Regions from separate parts of the Carnobacterium iners genome, predicted to be linked through region 1. Evidence: predicted binding sites of a transcription regulator. Region 1 holds the regulator's gene; the other holds the start of a gene.

Region 1 (4,222 bases):
GGATGCAGCTCCAGCTGTTGAATTATTAACAACTTTTGATGACGAAGAGGCCTCAAAGTTAGCGGAAATGGTTAATAAAAAAAATAGCGAAAGACAGGCAATTGTAACTGAAATAACAACTGAAGCTTTAGAAATGATTGACCTAGAAGATTCTAATCAAGGTATTTATGTTTTAGCAAAACAAGGATGGCATGAAGGCGTATTAGGAATCGTAGCGAGTAAAATAGTAGCTAAAACTGGAAAACCAGCTATTATTCTTACTATCGATCAAGAAAAGGGATACGCAAAAGGTTCTGGTAGAAGTACTTTGGCCTATCACTTATACCATGCTTTAGAAGATACAGAGCACTTGATAACAAAATTTGGTGGACATCAAATGGCTGCTGGATTAACTCTCCCAATTGAAAATATAACGGCAATGAGAACAGAGTTAAATGCATTTTTACAACAAAAAGCAGGAAATAACAAACTAGAAGAAGCTTTTGTTATTGATGAAAAGTTGCATATTGAAGAGGTGACTGTAAAGGCGATTGAAGAGTTACAAAAACTGGCCCCATTTGGTACAGATAATCCAAAACCAACATTTCTTTTCGAACAAGTTCAAGTTCAAGAAATTAAAAGAATTGGAAGTGAAAAAACTCATTTGAAGTTGAAGTTACTCGAAGGTGATTCAGTCTTAGATGCAATAGGATTTCATTTGGGAACGATGGCAGAAAATATAGGAGCACAAGCCCAAGTGTCTGTTATCGGTAAACTTAATATTAATGAGTGGAATAGTTTACGTAAGCCTCAGTTGATGCTAGGGGACTTGGTAGTCAAAGGCACACAACTATTTGATCTAAGAAGCACTAGAATAGCAACAAGCATCTGGCAATTACCAATGGCTGACTATATCTTTTTTAACGAGAAAAATTACAAAGAATACCAAGGAAATGTGCCCAAAAACGCTTATTCTTATTTGATAACAAACCCAAAAGATATTGAGCAGATGACCATGAAATCAAGTAAATTAGTTTTAGTTGATTGTCCAAATCATTTAGATTTATTAAGTGAGCTACTAAATAATAGCAAGCCATCTAGTATTTACGTGAGCTTCTTTAATCGAGAAAGCATCTATTTAGAGGGTATGCCAAGCCGAATGCAATTTTCACAAGTCTTTAAATATATTGCAACGCATAAGAATATTGATGTTAGACATAAAATTAAAAATTTATCTAGTCATTTAAAATTAAAGGAAAACACATTAATTTTTATAATCAACGTGTTTTTTGAAGTAGATTTTGTTACAATACAAGATGGTATTATGAATAGTGTGCCAAATGTAAAAAAAATAGGATTAATAGATACAAAAGTTTATCAAAAACGACTGGGGAAATTTGCCGCAGAAGAAGCCCTGATCTACAGTCGCTTTGCAGAGCTTGAAAGCTGGATTAAAAGTCAATTAAATAAAGAACTGTAGAATTGAAACGGAGGAAAATGGAATGGATTTAAAAAATTATATAGCTGATGTACCTGATTTTCCAGAAGAAGGAATTATTTTTCGCGATATATCTCCTTTGATGGCTGACGGTGAGGCTTACCGATTTGCAACAAATGAAATTGTTAAATATGCAAAAGATAAAGGTGTAGATATGATTGTAGGACCTGAGGCACGAGGATTTATTGTGGGGTGCCCAGTAGCTTACGAGTTAGGAATAGGTTTTGCTCCTGCTCGAAAAAAAGGTAAATTACCGCGTGAAACGGTAGAAGTTAGCTACGGTTTAGAGTATGGAAATGACATTTTACAAATTCATAAAGATGCTATTAAACCTGGTCAAAAGGTACTTGTTTGCGACGACTTGTTAGCTACAGGTGGAACGATTGCAGCAACGATTAAACTAATTGAACAATTAGGTGGAGAAGTTGTTGGAACAGCTTTCTTGGTTGAGTTAAGTGAGCTAAAAGGCCGCAATAAAATCGAAGGTTACGATATTTTAGCGTTAATGGAATACTAATGATAATGAGTAAATTTATTTTTGACTAGTCTAGTTAAGGACAGGAAAAAGCAAAAAAATTTTTATCTATAGTGATACCGACCTTAAAATTAGAGTTTAATTCTAATCTTAAGGTCGGTCTTTTTTATCTATAGATAAAAAATTTAGTTTGCTAATAGATGGCTAGATAGCTCTATCAAATTAATAGCTTATTTTTTTACTTTTAAAAAAATTAAAAGATGTGACTACGATATAGACTAACAACTTTACCAAGAATAGTAACCTCATCTAGTAAAATATCGTTCATAGAATCGTTTTCCGGCTGAAGGCGGTAATAATTATCTTCACGGTAAAATCTTTTACAAGTAGCTTCGTCTTCACTTGTTAAGGCGATGACAATGTCTCCATTATTTGCGCTAGATTGTTTACGAATGATGACTTCGTCACCATCAAAGATACCAGCATTGATCATACTTTCTCCTCGTATAGTTAGCATAAATAACGTATCACTCTCTTGTTTTAGATTAGGGGGAAGTGGAAAATAATCAGAAGCTTCTTCAACAGCTAAGATAGGCTCACCTGCTGCCACTGTTCCCAATAAAGGGATTTGTTCTAGTTGAATTCCTAATTTTGTTAATCCAGTAGAGGTTAATTCAATTGCACGTGGCTTACTAGGATCTCTTTGAATAAAACCGTTCTTTTCAAGTCTAGATAAATGTCCATGTACAGTTGATGTAGAAGACAATGAAACAGCTGTTCCAATTTCACGTACTGTTGGCGGATAGCCTTTTAATTTTACTTGATCATGAATATATTGCAAAACTTCAATTTGTCTTGATTCTGGTGTCTTGCGCATAACTAAATACACCTCATTCCTTTTATTATTTCTTTTCTAGAATAACACAAATAAATAGCTGAATCAAACAAATGTTCGCTAAGATAAACCGATTTTGATGCATAAAATAGAGTTTTTTGGTATAGTGTTTAAATAATAAGAATTATGAGGTGAATAAGATGATATCTAAAGAACGAATAGAGCGGATCAACGCTCTAGCAAAAAAAGCTAAAAGTGAAGGATTAAGCTTATCCGAGCAGTCAGAACAAAAAAAGCTAAGAGAAGCATATTTAGCAGCCTTTAGAGGGGGCATGCGCAATCATATTGAAGGATTAAAGGTTGTCGATGAAGATGGTGCAGACGTGACCCCAGATAAATTAAAACAAATTCAAAAAGAAAAAGGTCTGCACAATCGCTAAATTTAGAGAATCCATTAAAAAACTTATTTTTATTAAATAGCGTTCAGACGTTGATTTGAACGCTAAAAAACAGTAAAATGAAATTAACACAATTGAGAGGATGATTTAATTGTTTGACAACACTGACCAATTAGCTATTAATACGATTAGAACACTTAGTATGGAAGGAGTCCAAAAAGCTAATTCTGGACATCCAGGATTACCAATGGGAGCAGCACCAATGGCTTACACACTTTGGGCAAAGCATCTGAAAGTAAATCCTAAAAATTCAAAATGGGTAGATCGTGATCGTTTCGTTCTTTCTGCAGGACATGGTTCTATTATGCTTTATAGTTTATTGCACCTTGCAGGTTACAATGTTTCAATTGAGGATTTGAAAAATTTCCGTCAATGGAATAGTAAAACTCCAGGACATCCAGAAGTAAACTTCACAGACGGTGTTGAAGCTACAACAGGTCCATTAGGCCAAGGAATAGCGAACGCAGTGGGTATGGCAATGGCAGAAACACATTTAGCAGCAACTTATAATAAAGAAAATTTTGCAGTTGTAGACCATTACACATACGCATTGTGCGGAGACGGCGATTTAATGGAAGGGGTTTCATCTGAAGCGGCTAGTTTAGCAGGTCATTTAAAACTGGATAAATTAATTATGTTGTATGATTCAAACGATATTTCTTTAGATGGACCAACATCAAAAGCGTTTACTGAAAATGTAGGGCAACGATTTGAAGCCTATAATTGGCAACATATCTTAGTAAAAGATGGCAATGATATCGAAGAAATTAATGCTGCAATTGAAACCGCAAAAGCTGAAACAACGAAACCAACTATTATTGAAGTAAAAACAATTATTGGTTTTGGCGCACCAAATGAAGGAACTCATAAAGTTCATGGCGCTCCACTAGGCCCAGAAGGCATTGAAGCTGCTAAAAAAGCTTACGGATGGGAAGGGAAAGATTTCTTTGTTCCAGAAGAAGTAAGCGACCGTTTTG
Region 2 (4,222 bases), 130 kb from region 1:
ATAGCTCTTCTGCAATTTTAGATAAGCGAGCTTCGGTATATCGCATCGCTGCAGGAGGATCACCATCCATGCTCCCGTTATTTCCGTGCATCTCAACTAATTCTTCTCGTTGTTTCCAATTTTGGCTCAAACGAACCATCGCTTCATAGACACTGCTATCGCCATGCGGATGATAATTACCAATAACATTTCCGACTGTTTTAGCAGATTTACGAAAGCCTTTATCAGAAGTATTGCCTTCCACGTTCATCGCATATAAAATTCGACGTTGCACTGGTTTTAAGCCGTCACGTATATCCGGCAATGCCCGTTCTTGAATGATGTATTTTGAATAGCGACCAAATCGATCGCCCATCACTTCTTCAAGGGTTAATTCTTGAATATCCGACCTACTCTCCATCTCTAACACTTCCTTCATCTTCTAATTGCGATGTTTCCATAAGTTGATCGTTGTCTAATAGACTGCTTCCCTCTTCAAGAGAGAATTCTACGTGAGATTCAATCCATTTACGACGAGGTTCGACTTTATCGCCCATTAAAACAGAGACGCGACGTTCAGCTTGGGCAGCATCGTCGATTCTGACGCGTATAAGCGTTCTTGTATCAGGATCCATAGTTGTTTCCCATAGTTGGTCAGCATTCATCTCACCTAGTCCTTTGTAACGCTGTAGGATGTAGTTTTTTCCAAATGATTCGGTTACCCCTACCAGCTCATCATCGGTCCATGCATAAGCAATTTTTTCTTTTTTACCCGTTCCCTTAGAAAGTTTATATAAAGGCGGCATCGCTAGATAAATTTTACCTGCTTCAAATAAGGGTTTCATGTAACGATAAAAAAAGGTTAATAAGAGCACTTGAATATGGGCTCCATCGGTGTCAGCATCGGTCATGATGATGATTTTATCATAGTTGCAAGCTTCAATATCAAATTCAGCCCCGACACCAGCACCAATCGTATAAATCATCGTATTGATTTCTTCATTTTTCATAATATCTTGTAATTTGGCTTTTTCGGTATTAATAACTTTTCCGCGTAAAGGTAAAATCGCTTGGAATTTGCGATCACGACCTTGTTTAGCAGACCCACCAGCTGAATCTCCTTCGACTAAGAATAATTCGTTACGCTTAGCATTTTTACTTTGTGCTGGTGTTAGTTTACCAGATAATAAGGAATCATTTTTTTTGCGCTTTTTTCCATTACGACTTTCCTCACGTGCTTTTCTAGCGGCAGTCCGGGCTTCTCGTGCCGAAAGAGCCTTACGAATCAATTGTTGGCTGGTTTCGCCATTTTCCACTAAGTAAAAACTCAATTGTTCGCCGATAACCGCTTCAACGGCTCCACGAGCTTGTGCCGTTCCGAGTTTACTCTTTGTTTGTCCTTCAAATTGCAATAAATCCTCAGGAATGCGCACAGAGATAATGGCCGATAGTCCTTCTCTAAAGTCGCTTCCTTCAAGATTTTTTTCTTTTTCTTTTAATAAATTAACTTTTCTTGCATAATCATTAAGTGTTTTCGTAAAAGCTGTTTTCATACTAGATTCATGTGTTCCACCATCTTTTGTTCGAACGTTATTAACAAAAGATAAAATATTTTCTGAGTAGCCATCATTGTATTGAAATGAAAATTCTACTTCAATTTGATTGCTTTCTCCTGAAAAATAGGCAATGGGAGTTAGCGTATCTTTGTCTTCATTTAAGTAGGCAATAAACTCTTTAATGCCTTCTTCATAATGAAAAATATCAGAGCAATCGTTTCTTTCATCAATTAGCTCGATGCGTAGATTTTTTAATAAAAAGGCTGACTCTCTTAACCGTTCTGATAACACATCATACGAGTATTTAATCGTTGAAAAAATAGATGTATCTGGTTTAAAATGAACCGTTGTGCCGTTTTTTTGACGAGTGCTCTTTTTATTATTTAAAGTCCCAGAGGGTTTTCCTCCATTGATAAATTTTTGCTGGTACTCAACACCATCACGAACAATGGTGACCGTTAGCCATTCAGAAAGAGCGTTAACGACACTAGCTCCTACACCATGAAGACCACCAGATGTTTTGTAGCCACCTTCTTGACCAAATTTACCGCCTGCATGTAAAATAGTGAAGATAACTTGAACAGTCGGCATCCCTGATGCGTGCATTCCCGTCGGCATCCCACGGCCATTGTCTTTTACGCTAATGCTATTGTCTTTATGCAAAGTAACTTTAATGTCATCGCCATAGCCTGATAAAGCTTCATCGACTGAGTTGTCAACAATTTCATAGACTAAATGATGTAAGCCTCTCGTGTCAGTAGAGCCAATATACATACCAGGTCTTTTGCGTACTGCTTCTAATCCTTCTAAGACTTGAATGGATGTATCATCATACGCTGTTTTTATTTTTTTTGGCATTTAAAAAACTCCTTATTACGTGATACTTAGTGTTAAACTCCATAATCCTTCAACGAAACCGTATCTGTTTTTAGCTATTGAATTAGGTTTTTCACTTCGTATACATCCGTTTGATCCTTTAAGTATCTATTTAATAATACTCTAACTCTATGTGATTGAAAAGTAAAAATTGTTTATTCGGTAAAAAAAACGAAAGTACGTTCGGTTTTTAAATGATTAAACTCTGCCTTCCTATTAAACTAGTTCCATTCCTTAAAAGCAAGCAATAAATCGATAAACCCTTTTTATAAGCTTGTATTTAAACTTAAATCTAACCTATTTTTAATAATCGTTCTGCTCTACTTTCACTAGCCTTAGAATAAAAAAAATGGTAAAATACAGCGTACTGGCAATTAATTTGCTAAGTTAGGAGTGAATAAAGTGGTAAAAATTATCTTTATGTTTGGTGTAGCCTATTTGCTTGGTTCAATTCCATCTGGCGTATGGATTGGTAAAAAGATGTATGGAAAAGATATTCGAGATTTTGGTAGTGGCAATTCAGGAACAACAAATACGTTTCGTATTTTAGGTTTTAAAGCTGGTGTTATGGTCTTATTGGCTGACGTTTTAAAAGGCACACTCGCAGGCAGTCTTCCTTATTTTCTGAATTCCGAATTGAACCCCATGGTTGTAGGGCTTGGTGCGATAATTGGGCATACCTTTCCAATTTTCGCTCAATTCAAAGGTGGAAAAGCAGTCGCGACTAGTGCTGGAGTCTTATTAGCCTATAATCCGCCGTTTTTTATTTTCTGTGTAGTTTTATTTTTAGTGATTCTCTATTTTTCAAGGATGGTAAGCTTCTCAAGTATTCTCGGCTTATTAATTATCCTTCCTTCTAGTCTGGTAACGAATGATTGGGTGTTAACAACGATAGCTGGAATTTTAGCTGTTTTTATTATCTATCGACACAAAGATAACATCAAACGAATTCGACTTGGGACAGAAAGCAAAGTTCCATTTGGATACGGATACAAAAAAACTAAAAAGGATTCGTAGCAACACTAGAAGCAAAGAACAAATTAAAAGTCTGACAGGATAATCTGTCAGACTTTTTTTAGATTAAAAAATAGTAATAGTATACTCGCAGTTAAATTGTTCGCTAGGTTTTAAGAATTGAATTCCTAACTTATCTTCTAAGCGTCCACTAGCATCACTTGTGTCTGCAATGCCATACCAAGGCTCAATACAAACTAAAGGAGCTTTCAGTTTTGCGGGAGACCAAATTCCGACATATGGAAAATCTGTAAAGCTAACAGAAATACCATGTGTTGTTTTATCTGAAAGAATAGAAAAAACATTTTTATTCTTTGTTTCATAGATAAGCGCGTCTTCATCAAAATGGCGCCATCTTAACGCAATATCCGTATTTGTTTGCCCTAAAGTTCGGTTTTCATAATCAATGTAGGCCCCTTTTAACGGGATAAGTGTCCTTGAACGCTTTGGTGAAAAGCTTAAATAATAATCTTCAAAACTTGTCTCATCAGTCAAGGGCATATTAAAACCAGGATGCCCTCCGATAGAGAAGTACATCGGTTCATCGGCATTGATATTTTCAACTTGGTAGCTAACTTTAACAGAAGCTTCCTCTAGTTGGTAAGTAATCTTTAAACAAAAATCAAAGGGATAGATTTCCTTGGATTCTTCGTCGGATAAAAGAGACAACGTTACAGCTGTTTCATTCTGATTGGTTACCTCAAAAATACGATCTCTAGCAAAACCATGTTGATTCATGCTATAAGTTTTATTGTTGTATTGGTATTGATTATCCTTCAGACGTCCAACAAAAGGAA

What was found. The regulator LexA, encoded in region 1, represses DNA repair genes until DNA is damaged. The targets are predictions, from matches to a motif close to CNAACANNTGTTNG.
Region 2: a site for LexA is predicted at 2,584-2,597, ahead of parE (DNA topoisomerase IV subunit B). Genes of this name have one in related genera too.

The regions. Positions count from the first base shown of each region.
Region 1 covers NZ_FXBJ01000002.1:2,005,407-2,009,628, reverse strand. The annotation lists gene recJ (single-stranded-DNA-specific exonuclease RecJ) at 1-1,459, shown strand, start outside; gene B9Y54_RS09560 (adenine phosphoribosyltransferase) at 1,482-1,994, shown strand; gene lexA (transcriptional repressor LexA) at 2,206-2,829, opposite strand; gene B9Y54_RS09550 (DUF896 family protein) at 2,988-3,227, shown strand; gene tkt (transketolase) at 3,337-4,222, shown strand, end outside.
Region 2 covers NZ_FXBJ01000002.1:1,874,095-1,878,316, reverse strand. The annotation lists gene parC (DNA topoisomerase IV subunit A) at 1-400, opposite strand, end outside; gene parE (DNA topoisomerase IV subunit B) at 390-2,393, opposite strand; gene plsY (glycerol-3-phosphate 1-O-acyltransferase PlsY) at 2,814-3,428, shown strand; gene B9Y54_RS09015 (aldose 1-epimerase family protein) at 3,492-4,222, opposite strand, start outside.